3 regions of the Algihabitans albus genome follow, and region 1 is predicted to be linked to each of the others. Evidence: riboswitches for the same ligand, from Rfam matches in the RefSeq annotation. Region 1 holds a riboswitch; each other region holds the start of a gene.
The links. Region 1 has a riboswitch for thiamine pyrophosphate ahead of DBZ32_RS07145 (TRAP transporter substrate-binding protein). Riboswitches for the same ligand answer to the same signal wherever they lie in the genome.

Region 1 (7,578 bases):
CCGCGCGACCGGCAACAGTCGGTGCAACGTCTCTTCCAGACAGCGCCATCGGGAGAATTCTCGCAGTACGGAGAGTTTCTTAACGCGAGAGCTTCTACTGATAGTGGTTGACATAGTATTAATGCCTACGAACGGCCTGCCAAGGCGTGCGCGTAAGTCGAATCCCCTAACAGATCGAACCTCCAGGTGGACTGGCGAGCCTTCGGGTTAACGCGCTCGTCGACTAGTCTTGAGCGTCGCCGGCGCGCCAACCGTCGGGGTTGTCCAGGAAGGCCTTCACGTCGGTCAGGCCGTCACCCGACAGATAGCCTGCCGTTTCGGCCGCCGCCAAGGCATCGTACCAGGTGCAAAGGGCATGCAGCTTCACCCCCTCCGCCTCCAGCCGAGCGATACCTTCGGGAAAGATGCCGTAGTGGAAGACCACAAAGCTGTGCGCCACTTTGGCACCGGCCGTGCGCAACGCTTCGACGAATCCGAGTTTGGAACCGCCATCGGTCGCCAGATCCTCAACCAACAAGACGCGCGCACCCTCTGAAAAGCTGCCCTCGATCCTGGCGTTCCGCCCGAACCCCTTGGGTTGCTTGCGCACATAGACCATGGGCAAGGCCAGCCGCTCCGCGATCCAGGCCGCGAAGGGAATGCCTGCCGTCTCGCCGCCGGCGATCGCATCGAGCGACTCGTAGCCGATGGCATCGGCGATCCGCTCCACCGCCAAGTCCATCAGCCGCGCCCGCGCTCGCGGGAAGGAGATGATCTTGCGGCAGTCGACATAGACCGGGCTTTGCCGCCCGGAGGTGAAAGTAAAGGGGTCTTCAGGCCGGAACAGAACCGCCTCGATTTCCAACAGAATGTCGGCAGTGGTGCGTGCGGCCGTTTTGGCGCCGCTGACGGGCGTGGTCATGGATCAGGACTCCTGTCGGGTAGCGGTGTAACGGCGCGGTCATAGCTGCCTTTGCCCGATCGAGGCAACGCCACCCCTTCACAGCCGGCATCCCAAGGTCCATCATAACCTCGACATAAGGCCCGGGGTGTCCCGCACAGCGCATGCTGCAACGGGGCTGAGATCACACCCGCCGAACCTGATCTGGATCATGCCAGCGCAGGGAGCCGCCGATACCTCCGCCTGCAAACGTCAAGCGGGTCGCCAGAGGTCCCGAGCATTCGACGGCTTCGCTTTCCCGCGCTGGGGGAGGAACCGAGATGCACGTCGCAAACCGCCGCCGCTTTCTCGCCTTTGCAACCGGCGCCACAGCCGCCGCCAGCTTGTCTGCCCCAGCGATCGCAAGGGAGCGCCGGATTTGGCGCCTGGCCACATCTTGGCCGAGGAACGCACCCGGACCCGGCACCACAGCCGCCCGCCTGGCCGAACGGATCACCGCACTGTCGAGTGGCCGTCTGACGGTGGAGCTGCATGCGGCCGGCGAGCTGGTACCGGCCCTGGAAGTCTTCGACGCGGTCTCCGCAGGCACAGTCGAGATGGGGCACTCGGCAGCCCTCTTCTGGTCCGGAAAGATGCCCTCCGCGCCCTATTTCACGGCGGTGCCCTTCGGACTGATGCCGGAGGGACACGACGCCTGGCTGACAGCCGGTGGCGGCCAGGCGCTCTGGGACGAGCTTTACGGAACCTTCGGTGTGAAGCCCTTCGCCGCCGGCAACTCCGGCATCCAGATGGGAGGCTGGTATCGGCGGCGGATCGAGAAACTGGAAGACATGAAAGGCCTACGGCTGCGCATGCCGGGGCTGGGCGGCGAAGTGCTGCGCCGGCTGGGTGCCGCGCCCGTGACCCTGCCGCCGGGCGAAATCTTCGGCGCGCTTTCGACAGGTGCAATCGACGGCGCCGAGTTCCTGGGACCCTGGCAGGACCGCGCGCTCGGCCTTCAGCGGGCGGCGACCTTCTATCTCTGGCCCGGCTGGCATGAACCGAACGGCAGTGCCGAAGCCCTGATCTCGGCAAAGGCCTATGCCGACCTGCCCAGCGATCTGCAGCAGCTCGTCACGGCCTGCTGCGAAGTGGAAAACCGACGAGGCCCAGCCGAAGCCGAATGGCGCAACGCCGCAGCGCTCGCACAGTTCGAAGAAGAGGGCACCGTCACTCTGCACCCTTGGCCGACCGAGGTGCTGCGGGCCGCGCGCCTGGAAAGCGAAGCCGTGCTGGCGGAGCTGGCGGAAACAAGCGCGCTCGACCGACGCATCCGAGACTCCTACTCCGCGGCCAAGACCCTCTTTCTACACTGGGGACGGGTCGGACGGCATGCGCTGCTGAGCGCCCAGATCGACGCCTGAACCCCGCTTTGACCCATCGAGAGGAGATCTCCATGACCCTCGCCGCCACCCTCGACCAACCGTCCAAAACCCTGCATGCCCTGCGCGAGCAAAGGCCTCTGGTCCAGAACATCACCAATTTCGTCGCCATGGACCTGGCAGCCAACACTCTGCTAGCGGTCGGCGCGTCGCCGGCCATGGTACATGCGCCCCAGGAGGCGGCAGAGTTCGCAGCCCTTGCCGGTGCCCTGACCGTCAATCTGGGAACCATGGAAGCCCATTGGGTCGAGTCCGCCGAAGCTGCCGCCAAGGCAGCCGCCGCCGCGGGGCGGCCCTGGGTGCTGGACCCCGTCGCGGTCGGCGCAACCGGCTTCAGACGCGGCAACGCCGCACGCCTGCTGGCCTGTAAGCCGACGGTGGTGCGCGGCAACGCGTCGGAGATCATGACACTTGCGGGCCTCAGCGGGGCGGAAGGCAAGGGCGTCGATTCGACCGTGGGGTCGGAGTCGGCGGTCGAGGCGTCGCAGCGTCTGGCGCAAAGCTGCGGGGCCGTGGTGGTGGTGACCGGAGCCCTGGATCACGTCAGCGACGGCACCCGCCAGGCCACCTGCGCCAACAGCCACGAAATGATGACGAGGATCACCGCCAGCGGCTGCGCCTTGACAGCTCTGACCGGTGCCTGCCTGGCCGTCGAGCCAGAGCCCCTGGCGGCGGCGCTGCATGCCCTGGCGATCTACGGCGTCGCGGCGGAGCGCGCCGCAGCGCGCTCGCGCGGCCCGGGTAGCTTGCGCGTCAATCTTCTCGACGAGCTCTATCTGCTCGACGGCGGCGACCTCGACCGAGCCGCGAGGCTCGGATGAGCGCGCGCCAGACCCTCGACCTCTCGGTCTACCTGGTGCTGGGCCGCAGCGACTGCCGCCGTCACGGTTTGGAGGAGGTCGTCGCTCGCGCCCTGGCCGGCGGCGCCACCCTGGTTCAGTTGCGTGAGAAAGAATTGCCGGCGCACGACTATCTGGAGCTGGCCCGAAGCCTTCTGCCGCTGCTCGAGAAGGCCGGCGTTCCGCTGATGATCAACGACCGGGTCGAGGAGGCCGTCGTTCTGGGCGCTGCCGAGGGCAAGGTCGGGCTGCACGTCGGCCAGGGCGACCAGCCGGCCCTCGAAGTCCGCGCGCGGGTCGGTCACCGCCCCTTCCTCGGCCTTTCCGTACGCCGTCCCGAGGAAGCGATGGCCGCCCCGGTGGAAGCAGTCGATCACTTGGGTGTGGGGCCGGTTTACGCCACCACGACCAAAGCGAACGCAGCCGCGCCGATCGGACCGGCAGGCGTCGCCGCCGTGCGCGCCGTAACCGCATTACCGCTGGTCGGCATCGGCGGCATTACGATCGACCGGGCACCCGAGGTCATCGCCGCCGGCGCACAGGGTGTGGCCGTGGTCTCGGCCATTACCGGCAGCGATGATCCCGAGGCGGCCACCGCACGGCTTGCCCGCGCCGTGGCCGACAGCAAACGTCTGCGGCGGAGGTCTTGAAGGACCCGCGGCTAAGGAAATTTAGAGACTCCCGGCTCACTCACGCCTTTTGCAACGAACGAACCACGATCGTCTCAAAAGACCGTCGCCCAAGACGAAGAGGTGATACGGGGCGGCTCCGACGCGCAGTAGAACAAGTGCCAGACTGAGGCGTGCGCCAAGGCCATGCGGCCGCCTCGGCGATAGCTCCTAGAAGACCGGCAACGTACCTGGGTTACCGCCGCCGAAGGGCGATGGCCGCAAGCGTGATGACGGTCGAATAGTTCCTTCGGTCTTATAGAACCGGGTTCCGTCGCATCGACTCGCCCAAGCCTTGAGACGCAGCACCCGAGGAGTTGGCGCTGAGCGCAGAGAGGCATGCGATCAACGTCGCCGCCAGGCGTCGCGGGCGCGGCGGAGGCGCCCGTCATCAGCGCTCGGTCTTCGGCGCGTAGCTGACGACTTCGAATTCGATGCCGTCGGCGTCGCGGAAATAGAACCGGCGGCCGGGGTCGTAGTCGTCATAGCCATAGGTCGCGTAGCCGGCCTGCTTTACCCGCCCCTCGACTGCATCCAGGTTGGCGACGACGACGCCGATATGGTTGAGGCCGCCTTTGGCGTGGTAGCTGGAGGCGATGGTCTCCGGAGGCCGGCCGTTGGCATAAACGGCGAGGTAGGCGTCGTCGGTGCCGACATGAATTGTCTGGCCGCCCATGGTCGAAGGACCCTGCCAGCGGATCTTCCAGTCGAAGAACCGGCAGACCATCTCCGCGGTTTTCTGCGGGTCGCTGACGGTGACGTTGACGTGTTCCAGGGTGGCGTTCTGCATCGGTCCGTTCCTCCGGTTGAAGTCAACTCAGCTCTTGATTTGCGAACGATAATTCCTCAACTTAACTTGAGATCAAGGAATTTTGCGGACGTGTCATGGAGGCGGAAATGCGGGCGGATGACCGGCTATCGATCGGCGATCTGGCCCGCCGGACCGGTCTGTCGGTGTCGGCGATTCGGTTCTACGAGACAAGGGGACTGGTGACACCGATGCGCAACGCCGGCGGACAGCGGCGGTTTCTCCGGGCGGACGTGCGGCGGCTGTCGTTCGTGCTGATCGCCCAACAGCTCGGCTTCTCGATCGACCAGATCCACCGGCAACTCAACCGCTTGCCGGAGGGGCGCACGCCGACGGCCAAGGATTGGGCGCGGATCAGCCGCTCGTTCCGCCAGGAACTGGACGAACGGATCGATGCTCTGACTCGACTGCGCGACAACCTCGACGGTTGCATCGGTTGCGGCTGCCTGTCCTTGCGGAAATGCGCCCTGTACAATCCACTCGACCGCGCCGGCCGCCGAGGCTCGGGTCCCCGATACCTGATGGGCGACGACTGGAATCCCGACGCGGCCTAGGTTAGCGCGGCGCGGAACCAAATCGAGTCCTCAGAGATAGCGCGACGGAGCCCTGTAGCTGCTGGCCTGTCCAACCAAGCTGCGCGGGCCAGCGAGCCAACCTTCGGCGGCGTCGCGGCCAAGATCGCGCAGGTAGGTCAGAAAGCGCCAGTCGGCGTTGAGCCGGCTGGAGGCGCTCAATTGGCCGAGCACCTGGGGCTCGGCGATGCCGTGCAGGCGCACCTCGGGATGGGTGGCGGCCAGCCATTCCAGCTCGGCCAGCAGGCCGCCCGCCCCCGACAAGCTGTTGAGACGGTCGAAGATCTCTTGCGGACTGGTCAGCGTACCCGGCTGCTCGAGCCCGTCCAGTTCGACCAGCAGCAGATCGTCCGGTGCCGTCTCGTCCGCGAGCAAGGGGCGCAAAGGAGGGTTGGCCAGATAGGCGCCATCCCAATAGGGCTCCCCCTCGATTTCGACCGCCTTGTTGAGGAACGGCAGGCAAGTCGAAGCGATCACGGCGTCCAGGGTGATCTGACGTGGTCCGAAGACCCGAATCCGCCCGCGGCGCACGTTGGTGGCAGCGATGTGTACCTGCACTTCGGCGCAGTCCCGAACGATCGCAAAATCGATGGTCTGGCGCAGCACCTCGCGCAGGGGATTGAGATCGAAAGCCTTGAACTGATAGGGCGAAAACAGTCGGCTGAGGGTGTCCATCCAACGGTAGCCAGGCGAAAAGTCGAGGCCACCCGGCCGCAACAGGCGGTCGATGGGGCTCGGCTGCAGGGGCGAGAATGCCGCTAGCGCCGCCGTACGCTCCCAAACCTCGGCCAGCTTGCCGCGGGCACCGGCACGGCCGCCCTCGGCGAAGCCTTGAGCCAAGGCGACCGCATTGACCGCCCCGGCGCTGGCACCGCTGACTCTGGGGAAGCTGAGGCTTTCCTCTTCCAACAGGCGATCCAGCACGCCCCAGGCAAAGGCGCCGTAGGCACCGCCGCCAGGCAGAGCCAGACCGAGCGGCGTTACAGCGGCGGCCGGACGCTCCTCGAGGATGACGGTCGTGCCTGCCCGCCGGCTTCCGTTACGCGGCATCCGGTGTATGCTCCATCCAGCTTTCGAAGAAACCCCGCGCCCATGTCGCATTGCACATCGGCGTGTGGCAAGCCGAATGAAGGAGCAGACCCGGATGTCCCAGGCCGAGACTCTCGTCACCGACACAGCAACCGGGCCAGCCCGGCCAACCCCCGAGGGCGCGGCCGACGACTCACTGCTGCTGCGACGCGAGGGACCGGTCGCCACGATCATCCTGAATCGCCCGGAACGCCGCAACGCGCTGAACCACGCCGCCTGGACACGCTTGGGCGCAACAGTGACGGCGCTGAATGCGGATACCGACCTGCGCTGCATCGTGGTGCGCGGCGCGGGCGGCGAAGCCTTTGCGGCCGGCGCCGACATCTCCGAATTCGAGGAACGACGCCACGACGCTGCCTCGGCCCGCAGCTACGCCGATAACATGCATGCTGCGCTGGAAGGGCTTATGCACTCGCCCCACAGCACTCTGGCGGCGATCGAAGGCGCTTGCGTCGGCGGCGGGCTGGAACTGGCGCTCTGCTGCGACCTGCGCCTCTGCGCCGAGGGCAGCCGTTTCGGCATCCCGATCGCCCGCCTGGGCCATGTGTTGCCCTGGGAGGGTATGATTCCGCTGGTTCAGCTCTCCAGCCGCGCCGTCGCGTTGGAGCTGCTGCTGGAAGGCCGAATCTTCGAGGCTGAGGAAGCTTACGTGAAAGGCTTGGTCAATCGGGTGGTGACCCCAGAGGCTTTCGAAGCGGAGGTCGCGGCAACGACCAAACGCCTCGCCGCCGCGGCACCTCTGGCCGCCCGGGCGCACAAGCTGCACGCGGCCCGCGCACTCGACCCGCAGCCCTTGAGCGAAGCGGAATATGCCAGCGCCTTCGCGGTCTGCGACAGTGCCGACTACCGCGAGGGCGTCGAGGCTTTCCTGGAGAAGCGCAAACCGGTTTTTCGCGGGAAGTGACGAGTCACGGGGAGTGCTGGAGAAGCGTCCCGACGACCCCTTTCAAACACCTTCCTAAGCCGGCTCGCCGTCGGGACCTTCCGAACCGCGGCGGTACTTGAAGACTCCATCGCCCTGACCAATCAGCTTGCCGGCCTCGTCCCGCACCTCGCAGCTGGAGAAGAACAGGCTGCGTCCTCCTCCGGTCTTACGGCCGGTGGCGGTTACGATTCGGCCTTCCAGGCCCGGCGCAATGAACTGGCAGGTGAGCTGCAGGGTCAAGGCGCGGCGCACGCGCCCCGGCGTTGGACAATAGCAGCCGCTGTAGCCGCTGGCCGTATCGATCAATGTGGTCAGCGCTCCGCCATGCATTACGCCGCTGCGGTTCATATGCCGACCGTCGAGCGTCAACTGAACC
Region 2 (7,578 bases), on a different contig from region 1:
GTCGTCCAAGTCCTCCTGACCGAGATGCACCCAGTCGCAGCCCGCATCGATCGCCGTGCGCCAGTGGTCGTTGACCACCAGAATCGCGCCATGTGCCCGAGCGAGTGCTTGGGCTTTGGTCACGACCCCGCGCAGTGCCGTTTCCTGCATGTCCTTGATACGCAACTGAACGAGCTTTACGCCCAGCGGCAGCGCCCGCTGCAACCAGTTCAGGCCATCGAAGACGGGGTAGAATCGGTCGAGCGTCATGCGAGGAAAGCCTTGCCGATGACCGGTGTCGAGGGTGTCGCCATGTCGCGGGGCTCCATCGGATCGGCGAGATAGGCGAGCCGGCCCGCTTCGACCCCACGCGCGAAGCCTTCGGCCATTGCAGCCGGATCGCCTGCCTTCGCCACGGCGGTGTTCAGGAGCACCGCATCGACCCCCATCTCCATCGCCATTGCGGCCTGGCTAGGCAGGCCCAGGCCCGCATCTACGATCATCGGCACCTCGGGAAACTGCGCCCGCAGGGTGCGGAGGCCGTAGACGTTGGTCAGTCCGAGGCCCGTGCCGATGGGCGCCCCCCAGGGCATCAGCACCTCGCAACCCGCTTGGAGCAGCCGGTCGGCCAGTACTGCGTCCTCCGTGGTGTAGGGAAACACCTGGAAGCCGTCGTCGCTCAAAATGCGCGCCGCCTCCAGGAGGCCGAAGGGGTCGGGTTGGAGGGTATCGGCATGGCCGATGACTTCGAGCTTGATCCACGGCGTGTCGAAGAGTTCGCGAGCCATCTCGGCGGTCGTCACCGCCTCGCACACCGAATGGCATCCAGCGGTGTTGGGCAATACGCGAACCCCGAGTTGCCGCACGAGCGCCCAGAAGTCCGCACCCGCCTGGCCGCCGTCCGCTTCGCGCCGCAGCGAGACGGTCGCGATACCGGCACCGGAGCGACGGAAGGCGTCGGCAAGGATCGCGGGGGAGGGATAGTGTGCCGTGCCCAGCATCAGACGCGAAGGAACCTCGACGCCGTAGAAGCGTGGCATGGCTCAGCCCCCCTGGCGCGGCGTGACGATCTCAAGCCGATCACCAGGTTGCAGCGTGACGCGGTCACGCGCGGCAGCCGGCACGAAATCCTCGTTCACGGCCGTCGCAACCTTCTTGTCGGCATAGCCGAGATCCTCCAGCACCGCCGGTAGCGCGTCGTTCCGTATCTCAACGGCAACGCCGTTAACCGTGATCTTCATCCATCACCTCCGGAAGCCTGCCATCACAGACCAAGTCCGCCGCCATTCGCGCTAGCGCCGGCGCGAGCAGGAATCCATGACGGAACAAGCCGTTGACATGGATTGTCTTACCCCGTCGTCGCAGGCGCGGCAGGTTGTCGGGAAAGGCCGGTCGGGCATCGACGCCGATCTCGATCAGTTCGGCCTCCCCGAAGGCCGGATGCAGAGCGTAGGCGGCGCTCAACAGTTCCAGCACGGAGCGGACGGTGGCACGCCGGCCTTCGCCGCTTTCGATCTGCGTCGCACCCAGCATGAACACACCGTCCCCGCGCGGCACGATGTAGAGTGGGTAGCGCGGATGCAGCAGACGCACGGGTCGGGTCAGGGTGACGTCGGGCGCGCGCAGCAAAGCCATTTCGCCCTTTACCCCGCGCAGGTCGGGGAGACTGTCGCGAGCCGACAGCCCCCGACAGTCGAAGGTCAACCTCTGCGGCTCTTCGCCGGCCCGCCCTTCGGCCTCGACGAAGGTGACACCGCCAATCGCCAGACGTGCACGGAGATGCTCGAGCGCCATGCGCGGATCGAGATGCGCCTCGTCGGCAAAATGCAAGGCGCGGTCGAAGCGATCTTCCAACTGCGGTTCCAGCGCGGCCAATTCGGACCGATCGATTGTCCGATGGCCGCGCGTGCGGCGCGCGAAGCGGTCGAGTTCACGCCTGTCGCGCCCTAGCGCTACGACAAGTGATCCGCGGCGCTGCACCGCTACGCCCTGGCGCAGCCACCAGCAGGCCGCCTCCTGCCCAAGCCGGACGACGGGTTCCTCGGCTGTCTCGCCTTCGCAGAACGGGGCCAGCATACCACCCGCCCACCAGGAGCAGGCATGCGGGCCAGGGCGGGAGCTGCGGTCGATGACGGTGACAGCCAATCCACGCCTGGCCAGTTCGGCGGCGACGCAAAGCCCGGCTACGCCGGATCCGATGACCGTCGCGTCACCCGTCATGTACGGGCCTCGCGGATGCGCCGCGCGCAGTCGTTTTCCGCTCCCGTAGGACAGCAGAACGGCGGAGGGTGAGGAGATGCTGTCTATTCATGCTCCGTTTCCTACGCCGGTATTACCCGGATCAGGTGTGATGGGTTGGCATGAAGCCTCTCAGCCCCTCGCGGAGCACCCCAACGGATTCAACCTATGCTTAACCGTGTCGAGACATGAGAGCAAGGGCGAGCGGTGGCGGTCCGAGAGGTTTGCCCGGAACGAAAACGGCGCGAAAGCGGATGTCCGCCTTCGCGCCAAGTCTTCAATCCGGCCCGCCCTCAACCGAGCGCGCTGGTCGGATCAGGCCGAGTAGTACATCGAGAATTCGACCGGGTGCGGTGTGTGCTCGAAGGTGTAGACCTCCTCCCACTTCAGTTCGAGATAGCCTTCGATCTGATCCTTGTCGAAGACGTCGCCCTGACAGAGGAAGTCCATGTCGTTGGCCAAGGCGTTGAGCGATTCGCGCAGGGAGCCGCAAACGGTCGGAATGTCCTTCAGCTCCTCGGGCGGCAGGTCGTAGAGGTTCTTGTCCATCGGGTCGCCCGGATGGATCTTGTTCTTGATCCCGTCCAGCCCGGCCATCAGCATTGCCGAGAAAGCCAGGTAGGGATTGGAGAGAGCGTCGGGGAAGCGCACTTCCACGCGCTTGGCCTTCTCGCCGGCTCCGAAGGGAATGCGGCAGGAGGCAGAGCGGTTGCGCGAGGAATAGGCCAGCAGAACCGGCGCCTCGAAGCCCGGGATCAGGCGCTTGTAGCTGTTGGTCGTGGAGTTGGTGAAGGCGTTGATCGCCCGCGCGTGCTTGATGATGCCGCCGATGTAGTAGAGCGCCGTTTCCGACAGGCCCGCATAGCCGTCGCCCGCGAACAGCGGCTTGCCATCCTTCCAGATCGACTGGTGGCAATGCATGCCGGACCCATTGTCGCCCATGACCGGCTTCGGCATGAAGGTCGCCGACTTGCCATAGGTATGGGCCACCATGTGAACCACGTACTTGTAGATCTGCATGGCATCGGCCTGGCGCAGCAGCGTATCGAACTTGATGCCCAACTCGTGCTGCGACGGCGCCACCTCATGGTGATGCTTCTCGACCTCCAGGCCCATCTCCTTCATCACCGAGACCATCTCGGCGCGTAGGTCGGTGCCGCTGTCGATCGGAGGAACCGGGAAGTAGCCGCCCTTGATGCCCGGGCGGTGGCCGAGGTTGCCTTCCTCGAGCGCCTCACCGGACATGTAAGGTCCTTCCTCGCTCTCGAAGCGGAAGAAGGTGTGGTTCATGTTGACGCCGAAGCGCACGTCGTCGAACACGAAGAACTCTGCCTCGGGCCCGAAGAAGGCGGTATCTCCGATGCCGCTTGCCTCCATGTAGGCGAGAGCCTTGCGCGCGGTCGAACGCGGGTCGCGGTTGTAGGGTTGGCCGGTCGTGGGGTCGGTCACGTCGCAAACCAGAACGAGCTGCGGCTGTGCCGTGAAGGGATCCATGACGGCTGAGCCGAGATCCGGCTTCAGGTTCATGTCGGACTCGTTGATCGCCTTCCAGCCGGCGATCGACGACCCGTCGAACATAATGCCGTCGTTCAGCATGTCCTCGTCGACGGTGTCGACGTGCTGCGCGACGTGCTGCCACTTGCCGCGCGGGTCGGTAAAGCGGAAATCGACGTACTGAACGCCGTTCTCCTCGATCATCTTCAAAACACTCTCGACGTCGGACATTGCTCTCAAGCCTTTCCTTGTTGTCCTCTCGTGGATCCTGAAGGGCATTGGTTTCTTGCTTCGTTTATCCGAACCGGGGCGCCCTCAACCCGAAGTTCGGATCCTGACTGTTTCTGGAAACACGTCTCGCCAGTCGCCTGTCCCAGGCCGGTTTCTTGGTCAAACCGTGTCCTTGGCCAGGTCGGTTCCGGGAGAAGCGTCAGACCGCTTCCACGCCGCGCTCGCCGGTCCGGATCCGGATCGCTTCGTCGACGCTGGACACGAAGATCTTGCCGTCGCCGATACGGCCGGTGTGGGCGGCCTGTTGAATGGCCTCCACGGCACGTTCCACCAAGCTGTCGTCGAGCACGACCTCGACCTTCACCTTGGGCAGGAAATCGACGACGTATTCGGCGCCGCGGTAGAGTTCGGTATGGCCTTTCTGCCTGCCGAATCCTTTGGCTTCGATCACTGTGATGCCCTTGATGCCCACCTCATGGAGGGATTCCTTCACCTCGTCGAGCTTGAAGGGCTTAATGATGGCTTCGATTTTTTTCATGGCCTCTTTTGGATCGTTCGTTGTGCCGCGGGGACTGGTGCTTTGGAAGGACGCCCGCCAAGCTGCGGCGGCGCGATGGAATGACCGCACGCAAAGTTGCATTAAGCACGGATCGTGCCAACTGATACCTTGAGCCGAAGGGGCCTGATTTGCCTGCGAAAAGGGCAGGAACCGACCAGGCGCGTTGCCTAAAAAGCGTGCAACCTGCCGCCGGCCTAATCACGCGGCGTCAAGCGACACCGCGGTCGGCCAGGAAAGCCCCGATCCGTTGGAGGCCCTCTTTGAGGTTCTCGGAAGAGTTGGCATAGGAAATGCGGAGATACCCCTCGCCGAACAGTCCGAAGGAGGTGCCCGCGATGGTCGCGACGCCGGCTGTCTCCAGCAGTGCCGTCTCGAGCTGTTTCGCCGTCAGCCCGGTGCCGGTGACGTTGGGAAAGGCGTAGAAAGCGCCGCCCGGCTCCACGCAACCGACACCCGGCAGATCGTTCAGGCCGTCGACGACCTGCCGGCGGCGGGCGTCGAAAGCCGCATGCATCTCGACCACCGCGTCTTGCGGGCCGGTCAGGGCGGCCAGCCCGGCGAACTGCGCCGCCGCGTTGACGCAGGAAAAGGAGTTGATCGCCATTCGAACCGCCGGTTCGACGAGGCTCTGCGGCCAGTAGGAGTAACCCAGCCGCCACCCCGTCATGGCGAAGGTCTTCGACCAGCCGTCCAGCAAGATCAGCCGCTCGTCCAGGCTCTCGTAAGCCAGCAGGCTCGCATGCTTGCGGCCGTCGTAGAGCAGCCGGGCATAGATTTCATCGGACAGCACGGCCACATGCGGATGATCGGCCAGCCCCGCGACCAGTCGCGCCACCTCGGCCTCCGGCGTGACGCCGCCGGTCGGATTGGCGGGGCTGTTCAGAATGATCAGCCGGGTCTGTGGTCCGATCAAGGACAGCGCTTCCTCCGCGGAAAAGGCGAAGCCCTTCGCCTCGCGCAGCGGCAGAGGAACCGGTGTCGCCCCGCTGTAGTCGATCAGCGAGCGATAGATCGGGAAGCCGGGATCGGGATAGACGATCTCCACGCCGGGTTGGCCGAACATCAGAATCGCCAGAAACATGGTGACCTTGCCGCCGGGAACGATCAGCACGCGGCCGGGATCGAGTCTCCGGCCCGCCCGCGGTTCAAGCTCCGCCGCCACGGCCTCGCGGAGCTCCGGCAGTCCGGCCGCCGGCGTGTAGCCGTGATGACCTTCGTGCAGGGCCTTGATCGCAGCTTCGACGATATGCGGCGCAGGGGCGAAGTCGGGCTGGCCGATTCCCAGATTGACGATGCTGCGACCGTCGGCCTCCAGGGCCTTTGCGCGGGCCAGCACCTCGAAGGCGCTTTCCGTTCCCAGCCGCGCGAGAGCGGGAGTCGGCTGCAGACCCTTCGGTGGGTCGAAGGCCGAGGTCGAAGTCGGGAAGGGGGAAGGTCGCGGCGCAGTCATAACGCAAAGAGCTCGCTCTCGGTCGCTTGCAAGGAAGCGCGAGCCTAGAGCAGGAGAGCTTTCGGTGGAAACGCTCAGTCGAACTGCGCCCGGTCGAAACGCGCCCCGTGGCCGTCCAGTGAGAGCGCGGGCGACGGCCGCGCTTGACGCCCGGCAGTCGGCCCGCTTATTTACCGCGCCTGCGTCGATGGACCTTTGTCCTGGGCATTTGCCTGGGTCCGGTCTGTCGCGACGCCGTCTCGGTGGTGGCTGTAGTTCAGTTGGTTAGAACGCCTGGTTGTGATCCAGGAGGTCGCCGGTTCAAGTCCGGTCAGCCACCCCATTTCCCCAGATCGCCCCTAAAACTTCATGCTCCATTCGGCGCGGGCCGCGTAAGTCGCGACCTCCGGGGTGGTTTCGCTGCGCAGGAGCAATCGCCCAGGGCCGAGAGGGGCTGCGTACCCGAACGACAAGCGTTCCACGCCCTCCGGGTTGCGGGTCAGCCGCGCGCGGAGGCGATCGCCGGAGGTGAACGCGCCGTCGCCGCCTAGGGCCAGTTCGGAAGTGAGGCGGGTGTGCCGGTCGGCGGCGGCCATGTTGGTTTCCACCTTGCCGCCCAGTTCGAAACGCAGCCATGGCCGCAGGGCAAAGCTGGAGCTCGCCCCCAGAACACGCTGTCCGGCCGCGCTGGCGCCGAGCTGCAGGACGAGATCGGCAAACGCCTCCGTTACCTGCAGTTCACCGGCGAAAATTTCCCCGGCGTCCTGATCGGTACCGGCGGCGAGTGCCAGACGCGCGGCGCCCAAAGCCGTACTCAGTCCGAGAGAGCGGCTCTCCGCAAAGAGGTTGACCAGGGCATCCCTTGCGGATGCGGTCATGGCGCCGGGTGCGCCGAACAGTCCGGAAAGCTGGCCGTCGTAGGCCGCCTTGAGAGCGAAGGACCCGAAATCGAAGCCGGTAGAGACCCCCATCAAGTCCGCGTTTTCCGCTTCCGTCAGCCTAAGCCGCGCTTCGAGCGGTCCCACTGCGGACGACAGCGCGGCCCCGTGATCCAGCGGCTGCAGGATCAGCGGTGCGACCTTGGGGTCGGCGGAAGCCGCGGAGCTTGTGGCGATGGTCGTGGCAGTCGCTGTGGCCAGCAGCAGAGCGTTTACGCCGAAGATCAGGCGCAAGGCACCGCTGATAAACGTGCGGATAAACACGGCCTGACTCCGGGCGAGATGAAAATTACATCGCTTCCTAAGTTATATGAAAATGGTTAATGCTTGATTGATACAAGTCACAGCTTGGCCTCAAAATTACCCTAACTCTCTAGAAATCGTATTCGCTCGGCCTGTGGTTCTCGGCGTCAGGTCGAAAGAGAGGGGGAACCGCAAACCGGGGCCGTGCTCATGGCCGTGTTGGGGCTGGCTTGCCGCGACGCGTGGCGTAAGGCTAGCTTTGAGCAGGGAGAGGGATTACGAGGCGGCGGACCGGGATATGAGGAGACGCGAAGGGCGTCGGATTTGGCGACCGAGATTGGCGAAGGTGCTTCTTGTGCTCTTCGCCGGGCTTGCCGCGTGGCCGTCCGGATCTTGGGCGCAGACTCTGGATCCGAATGAAGCTCCGGTGTTCCGCGACGGCTTGGCGGCCTTCGAAGCGGGAGACC
Region 3 (7,578 bases), on a different contig from region 1:
TTGGCGGTCATACCGATCGACCGCTCGGACCGCCAGGCCGATTTAGTGGCTGTGGATTGGAGAGGCACAGCCGGGCCTTTCGCCTCCAACCTGCCTCCGCTAGCTTGCTGGGCGTCATGCCCGAGTCGAACGCCACGGTTTCCCTCTCCCTCGCGCAGGATCTCCTTGCCGGCAAGCGCCGGGCCCTGGCGCGCGCCATCACCTTGATCGAATCGACGCGACCTGACCATCGCGCCGTGGCCGAAGCCATGCTCGCCGAGGTGCTCCCGCAGACCGGCCGGTCCATGCGACTCGGAATCTCAGGCGTGCCGGGCGTCGGCAAATCGAGCTTCATAGAAGTGCTTGGCGGGAAGTTGATCGAAGCGGGGCATAAAGTGGCGGTACTCGCGATCGACCCCTCCAGCCGGCGCACCGGCGGCTCCATTCTGGGCGACAAGACCCGCATGGAGGAGCTGGCACGCAACCCCTCTGCCTTCATCAGGCCCTCGCCGACCGGCGGCTCGCTGGGCGGTGTTGCGCGACGCACCCGGGAAGGCATGCTGGCCTGCGAGGCCGCCGGCTTCGACGTGGTGATCGTGGAAACCGTCGGCGTCGGACAGTCGGAGACCGCCGTCGCCGACATGGTCGATCTCTTTCTGCTGCTGTTGCTGCCCAGCGGTGGCGACGAACTGCAGGGCATTAAGAAGGGTGTCGTGGAGATCGCCGACCTGCTGGTGGTCAACAAGGCCGATGGCGAGATGGCCGAGGCCGCCGCGCGCGCCGCAGCCGAGTATCAGTCGGCGCTGCGCATGCTCCGGCCCCTGTCGGATGCCTGGCAGGTCCCGGTTCTCCGCTGTTCGGCCCTGACCGGCACCGGGGTCGCGGAAGTCTGGCAGGCCGTCGAACGGTATCGCGATGCCCTGGGAGAGCCGGGGCTGGCCCGGCGGCGCGCCGACCAGGCGCGGGCCTGGCTCTGGAGTGAAATCGACGACACCTTGCTGGCGCGCTTCCGCCGCCATCCCGCCGTCGCGGAGGCCCTGCCGGCAGCCGAACGCGCCGTCATGGCAGGAGAGACCACCCCCGGCCTCGCCGCCGACCGGCTGCTCAAGACCTTCGGCGTCGAGCCGAAAGAGCCGCGATAGAAGTCTAGAAATCGCGAGGCCCGCTTGGCGCCCGCCACTTGACGTGGCTGCGCGACCTCCCTACAACACCGCCTCGCGCGGTGGCTAGGAAGGCTGCCTGTCGCATCCCGTCTGGAAACCCTAGAGTCTTAAGCTTCGAGGAAGAGATCGATGGCCCGCCGTTGCGCTTTTGTCGGCAAGTCGGTGATGTCCGGCAACAACGTCAGCCACGCGAATAACAAGACGCGCCGGCGCTTTCTACCCAATATGCAGTCGACGGCGCTTTACAGCGACGCGCTCAGTAAGATGGTGCGGCTGCGTCTCTCCACAAGCGCGATCCGGACCATCGAACATAAGGGCGGCCTGGACAGCTTTCTGACCGGCACCGCCGATGCGAAGCTGGGCCTCGAAGCGGTTCGCATCAAGCGCCAGATCGAGAAGGCCAGGGCGCGTCGAGAAGCGGCGGCCTAAGCCACCCGACATTCATGAGCCTTCGCCAAGGCCCGCCTTTTCCGCGGGCCTTTTGCGTTGTGGGCGGGAAGCCGCGTGCCGGGGTCGCACGCCTCCCCATGCAACATTAGAATTCTGTATTTATTTTGCAATTCCATTAGAAATACAAATTAAGTGAGACTGTCTTTGATAAAAATCGGCTTTCTCTAATCTTGATTGATGCTCCCCTCACCACAACATGTCAGTCATCACAGATAAAGCCAAGCTACGGCATGATCTGTACGAACCATGACTGTATACACCCTCGGAGGAGAGAGATTTGGAAAGCCAAATGAAAAAGTTCGACTTAGCCACAATAAAACAATGGTTGGCCGACGATGTCACGGTTCGGCTGCCTGGCTGGGCTTTGGCTCTTTGCAGCTTGGTCCTGCTCGCGCTCGTTCTGGACTAGCTCGATCTCCAAGGCCACGCGCAGGATCTGAAGAACCGGCCGACGGCCGCTTCGCCGCGAACGGTCCCAAATTACATAGTCACCCACAAACGACAGGAGGTTTTCCAGTGAGAACCCACGTGTTCTCTGCGGCCCTGATTGCGGCGCTCGCCGCACCGTCGGTTCTGCAGGCTCAGGACATAACGCCGATCGCAGACCTGCAACGCGGTACCATGGCGACGGTCGCCGGCACGGTCGAACGACTGCTTGACGAAGACGAGTTTCGCCTGGCCGATGAGAGCGGCAGCATCGCCGTCTATGTCGGCCCCAACTGGGTTCCGGCCGACGTTGGCGAGGCGGTCACAGTGGAGGGATTTGTCGACGACGGATTGATCAAGGAGTTCTATGCCCGCGAACTGACCCGGGCCGACGGCTCGGTTGTGACCTTCGAGCGCCGCTACGACTGATCCGCCGAGAACCTCAGACGCGCCGTCGTCGCAACAGATTGAGCGATCCCAGGACCGCACCGCTGATGATCAATGCGCAGGCCAAGGCGACGTGCCAACCGGCCTCGCCTTGGCCGACCGCGATCAGCGTGACGGTCGAGAGCAGCGGCGCCGAGTAGGCGAAGGCGGCCAGCGCCTGGATGTCGCCGTGTTTGGTGCCGAAATCCCAGACGAAAAAGGCAAGGCCGACCGGCCCCAGACCGAGCAGCAGCACGGCGCCCCATTGGCACCGGTTCGGGGGAACCCAGCTCTCGAACAGCAGGTGGCAGACAAGGCCCAGCAGCGCTGCGCCCGCGCAGAATCCGGTGACGGTCTGGGTCGGCACGCCACCGAAGCGTCGGTTCATCACCGAGTAGAGCGCCCAGGTGAGGGCGCAGGCCAGGGCCGCCATGTATCCCAGCGCGAAGCAGTCATCGAAGTTGAAGCCCTGACCCTTGGTCACCAGAAAGCCGGCACCCGTCAGACCCAGCAGGACCGAGAGGAGATGGAACCAGCGCAAGCGCTCGCCTGGCAGCAAGGCCGAAAAGAGCAGCGTCAGGAGCGGCCAGAGATAGGTGAGCAGGCTCGCCTCGACAGCCGGGGCGTTCCCGAGCGCCAGGAAATAGAAGACATGGCAGCCGAAGAGACCGGACACGCCGAGCATCCAGGCTTGCCAGGGCTGCTGCAAGCAGTGCCAAGCCGCCCGCCCCTTCAGGAGCAGTGCGACAAGGCCGACGGCGGTGCCGAGCGAGAAGCAGAGGAACGCCAGCTGGAACGGTGGAATTCCGTCGGCCCAGGTGGTGAAGAGCGCAAGCAAGGCCCATAGCAGGACCGCAGCGCCTCCGGCGAGCGTGGCAAGGAGGCGCTTCGCCTCGACCGTTCGAGCCAGAGTCATGTTCGAACGACTCCCAGCAGCGGCCGCGGCTCAAGGGATCCGCTCCGCGAGCGGTCAGGCCGGGCGGCTAGGGTCTTCAAGCAACAGAAGAGGGCGGGTCTCGGGCGGCCTCGGCGAGGTCGCCGATCGCAGAAGCGCTCTAAGGCGGGCTATGGAGCTGCTCGTGCAGCGATGCACTTAGGACCTGCGGATTGGCGCATTTCCGATCCGGCTCAAGCCTGATTTGACAGCATCGCCGACCGCGCCGCCGCAAGGCGGACGGCTGATCGGGCTCGCCGACAGCGATAGCGAAATCCCTCGGCGCGACTGCGGCGCGGAGACTGGATGAGAAGAACCGCGTGATCATGAAACCCCCGACGAATGGCTGATTGAACTGGTCGTCCATCAACTCTTGAATCAGTCGATTGCCTTAGAAACAAAACCAATTAAATATGCATATGAAATATATATTTAATTACGTCAAAGGGCAAAATTGGGCCTTACGACCTTTCGCCAAACACCTGACAGGGAATTCGAGATCCGTGAGACTTGCGAAGTCGCCCGTGTCACAGCACACAAGGGGCTATGAGACAGACGTCGGGTGATTTCCCGAACGGGGAAAGAAAGTGGTAGTTTCAGTCAATACAGTCGGGCAAGAGCTGTTTGCGGTAGAAATAATATGTATATTGCATTCATAAATAGGTAGACGAAGATGCGGTTGAACGTCCAAACGGACTATGCACTGAGGCTGCTGACCTTTCTGGCGGTTGCGGAGGAGACACGCGCGACCACGGCCGACATCGCCGATCGCTTCGGGATTTCCAAGACGCACCTGACAAAGGTCGCAAACACGCTCGGGCACGAAGGATTCGTCGAGACGGTAAGAGGCCGGGCGGGCGGCCTTCGACTGGCGCAACCGGCCGGACAGATCGTCATCGGCAAGGTCGTGCGGCGCATGGAAGCTGACTTCGCCATCGCCGAATGCTTCCAAAGTGGAACGGGCGGCGAAAAGAGCGGTTGCCTGATCTTTCCCGCTTGCCGGCTGCGGGGCGTCCTGCAGCAGGCCTTGGAGGCCTTCATGGCCACGCTCGACGCGGTCACCCTGCACGACCTCGTCACGCTGAACCCCGATCTAAAGGGGCTCTTGAGTCCCGAAGAAGCCTGATCGGATCGGTCTCAAGACAGGCGAATCAAGACAGGCCGACCTTGCCCATCTCCAGGAACTTGGCGCGGCGCTGCTGGCGCAACTCGCCCGGCGCAACCGCCTTGAGGCTGCCCAAGGCGGACGACAGAGCGTCGCCGACCGCCGCGATGATGGTGGAAGGGTCGCGATGCGCGCCGCCGATCGGCTCCTCGAGCACAGCATCGGTCACGCCGAGGCGATAGAGGTCCTGGGCCGTCAGCCGCAAGGCTTCGGCCGCTTCCTTGGCCTGATCCGAGGAGCGCCAGAGAATCGACGCACAGCCCTCCGGCGAGATCACGGAGTAGACCGAGTGCTCCAGCATCAGCACCCGGTCGGCGGTGGCCAAGGCCACGGCACCGCCGGACCCGCCTTCGCCGATCACCACGGCGACCACTGGCACCTGCAGGCCGAGCGAAACCTGCATCGACTTGGCGATGGCCTCGGCCTGACCCCGCTCCTCGGCGCCGATGCCGGGATAGGCGCCGGGCGTATCGACGAAGGTCACCACGGGCAGACGAAAGCGCTGGGCGAGCCCCATCAAGCGCTGCGCCTTGCGATAACCCTCGGGACGAGCCATCCCGAAGTTGCGGACCTGACGGCTTTGAAGGTCCTTGCCCTTCTCCTGCCCCAGGATCACGCAGGCGTAACCGCGCAAGCGGCCGAGACCGCTCAGAATCGCTGCGTCTTCCCCATAGAGGCGGTCGCCCGCCAAGGGGACGAAGTCGTCGACCAACTGGGCGATGTAGTCGCTGGCTTGAGGCCGCTGCGGATGGCGAGCCACCTGAGTCTTCTGCCAAGCGGACAGCTTGGCATAGGTGCTCCGCAGCAGGCGGTCGGCCTTCGCCTGGAGGCGCCCCACCTCCTCGGCAATGTTCAGGTCGCCGGCGTCGGAAAGGTGCTTGAGCTCTTCGATCTTGCCTTCCAGCTCGGCGACCGGCTTCTCGAAATCCAGATAATCACGCATGGCGCGGGGGATAGCACAGGGCTTCGCAATCGCACAGATGCAAAACTCCATGACACTTATCCGCCAAGCCTCTTTCACGAAGCATTGCAAGACGGCGCGGGACGGTTATTCTGATTCCGACGTTCCTAGGGGTGTCCCTGCCGGTCGCGGTCGCGGCCGGCCCGGGGGCTGAGATACCGTCCGGCAAGGCGGTGACCCTTCGAACCTGATCCGGATCATGCCGGCGCAGGGAAAGGACGGTCGGCATCGCCTCGGAAGCGCTCCGGGCAGAGGGTCGGCACCCTTCCTTCCGTTCGGCCGGGAGGAGATGCCAGATGATGTTCCGCTTTGCCTTTTGCCTTGCCATCTCGCTGCTGACGGCGGCTTCGCCTGCCAGGGCCGAGACGCTGACGGTTCTGTTGGACTGGTTCGTCAATCCGGACCACGCGCCGCTGATCGTGGCCCTTGATCGCGGCTACTTCGCCGAAGAAGGGCTGGAGGTCGAGTTCCTGGAACCGGCCGACCCCAACGATCCCCCGAAACTGGTTGCCGCGGGGCAGGTCCCGATCGCCATCTCCTATCAGCCCCAGCTCCACATGCAGGCGGCTCAGGGCCTGCCGGTGGCGCGCATCGCGACCTTGGTGGCCACCCCCTTGAACACACTGGTGGTGCTGGCCGAGGGTCCCGTCGAAACCCTGGCCGACCTGGAAGGCCGCAAAATCGGCTACTCCGTCGGCGGCTTTGCCGAGGCCATGTTGAGCGGCATGCTGGCGCCGGCCGGCTTGAGCCTGGAGGACGTCGAGCTGATCAACGTCAACTTCGCCCTCAGCGCCTCGCTGCTGTCGGGTCAGGTGGATGCGGTGATCGGCGCCTACCGCAACTTCGAGCTCAACCAGTTGGAAATCGAGGGTTCGGAAGGCCGCGCCTTTTATCCCGAGGAGCATGGGATTCCGGCCTACGACGAGCTGGTGGTGATCGCCAACGCGAACCGTCTGGAGGACCCCCGCCTGCCGGCCTTCATACGTGCCCTCGAACGCGGCACGATCTACACCATCAACCATCCCGAAGACTCCTGGGAGATCTTCAAGGCCTACAAACCGGGGCTGGACGACGAGTTGAATCGACGTGCCTGGTGGGACACCCTGCCGCGCTTCGCTCTGCGGCCCGCGGCCCTGGACGAAGGGCGCTATCGCCGCTTCGCGCAGTTCCTGATCGATCAGGGCGTGATCGAGGAGGCCCCGGCCTTGGAGAGCTACGCGGTGGAGTTGGAGTAGACCTGAGATCAGGCCGCTTTAGCCGGCGCGGATCTCCGCCAGGAACTGCTCGACTTCGGCGCCCAACTCGTTGGACTGGTTCGAGAGATCGCCCGACAGCCCGAGCAACTGCTGCGCGGTCTCGAGGTTGGTCTGAGCCGCAGTGGACACGCTGGAGATATTGCGTGCCGTCTCCTGAGTGCCCCCGGCCGCCTGCTGAGCGTTGCGGGCGATCTCCTGAGTGGCGGCCGACTGCTCCTCGACCGCCGCCGCGATAGTCGCCGAGATCTGTTGCATCGAAGAGTTGGTCGTCCGAATCGTCTCCATGGCCTGGGCCGCTTCGACGGAGATGCCCTGCATGGAGCTGATCTGTTGGCCAATCTCCTCGGTGGCCTTGGCCGTCTGAGTCGCCAGATTCTTGACCTCACTGGCCACGACAGCGAAGCCCTTACCGGCCTCGCCGGCCCGCGCAGCCTCGATGGTCGCATTCAGCGCCAGCAGGTTGGTCTGCTCGGCGATCTCCTGGATCAGAGTCACGATCGCACCGATCTTCTCGGCCGAGGTCTTCAGACTTCCAACGGTTTGACTGGTCTGCTCGGCCTTGCTGGATGCCTCATCGGCGATCCGCGCGGCCTCGCCGACCTGACCGCTGACCTCCCGGATCGAGGCCGACAGTTCTTCGGCGGCACTCGCAACGGTCTGAACGTTCTGTGCGGCTTCGTCGGTCGTCGCGGCGACGCTGACGCTGGACTGACTGGCGCTCTCGGCACTCTCCGCGACGGTCTGGGACGCAGACTGCATGCTGCCGGCGGCGCTGACCAAGCCGCCCACGAGTCCACCGACCGAACTCTCGAAGCGGG

Region 2: another riboswitch for thiamine pyrophosphate. It lies ahead of thiO (glycine oxidase ThiO); the one in region 1 lies ahead of DBZ32_RS07145 (TRAP transporter substrate-binding protein).
Region 3: another riboswitch for thiamine pyrophosphate. It lies ahead of DBZ32_RS13025 (ABC transporter substrate-binding protein); the one in region 1 lies ahead of DBZ32_RS07145 (TRAP transporter substrate-binding protein).

Annotation. Positions count from the first base shown of each region.
Region 1 is NZ_QXNY01000003.1:79,575-87,152, forward strand. It holds gene DBZ32_RS07135 (ATP-binding protein) at 1-49, opposite strand, end outside; gene DBZ32_RS07140 (orotate phosphoribosyltransferase) at 224-901, opposite strand; TPP riboswitch at 1,015-1,125, shown strand; gene DBZ32_RS07145 (TRAP transporter substrate-binding protein) at 1,201-2,283, shown strand; gene thiM (hydroxyethylthiazole kinase) at 2,316-3,122, shown strand; gene thiE (thiamine phosphate synthase) at 3,119-3,790, shown strand; gene DBZ32_RS07160 (VOC family protein) at 4,200-4,598, opposite strand; gene soxR (redox-sensitive transcriptional activator SoxR) at 4,706-5,170, shown strand; gene DBZ32_RS07170 (patatin-like phospholipase family protein) at 5,201-6,238, opposite strand; gene DBZ32_RS07175 (enoyl-CoA hydratase-related protein) at 6,333-7,181, shown strand; gene DBZ32_RS07180 (PaaI family thioesterase) at 7,236-7,578, opposite strand, start outside.
Region 2 is NZ_QXNY01000002.1:462,479-470,056, reverse strand. It holds gene DBZ32_RS03810 (thiamine phosphate synthase) at 1-249, opposite strand, end outside; gene DBZ32_RS03805 (thiazole synthase) at 246-1,019, opposite strand; gene thiS (sulfur carrier protein ThiS) at 1,023-1,220, opposite strand; gene thiO (glycine oxidase ThiO) at 1,204-2,199, opposite strand; TPP riboswitch at 2,281-2,382, opposite strand; gene glnA (type I glutamate--ammonia ligase) at 2,533-3,942, opposite strand; gene DBZ32_RS03785 (P-II family nitrogen regulator) at 4,142-4,480, opposite strand; gene DBZ32_RS03780 (pyridoxal phosphate-dependent aminotransferase) at 4,710-5,951, opposite strand; tRNA gene DBZ32_RS03775 (tRNA-His) at 6,197-6,273, shown strand; gene DBZ32_RS03770 (hypothetical protein) at 6,290-7,132, opposite strand; gene DBZ32_RS22625 (SPOR domain-containing protein) at 7,458-7,578, shown strand, end outside.
Region 3 is NZ_QXNY01000004.1:613,539-621,116, reverse strand. It holds gene meaB (methylmalonyl Co-A mutase-associated GTPase MeaB) at 117-1,121, shown strand; gene rpmB (50S ribosomal protein L28) at 1,272-1,571, shown strand; gene DBZ32_RS13045 (hypothetical protein) at 2,109-2,447, shown strand; gene yddG (aromatic amino acid exporter YddG) at 2,461-3,360, opposite strand; gene DBZ32_RS13035 (Rrf2 family transcriptional regulator) at 4,052-4,504, shown strand; gene DBZ32_RS13030 (acetyl-CoA carboxylase carboxyltransferase subunit alpha) at 4,530-5,486, opposite strand; TPP riboswitch at 5,604-5,736, shown strand; gene DBZ32_RS13025 (ABC transporter substrate-binding protein) at 5,801-6,739, shown strand; gene DBZ32_RS13020 (methyl-accepting chemotaxis protein) at 6,758-7,578, opposite strand, start outside.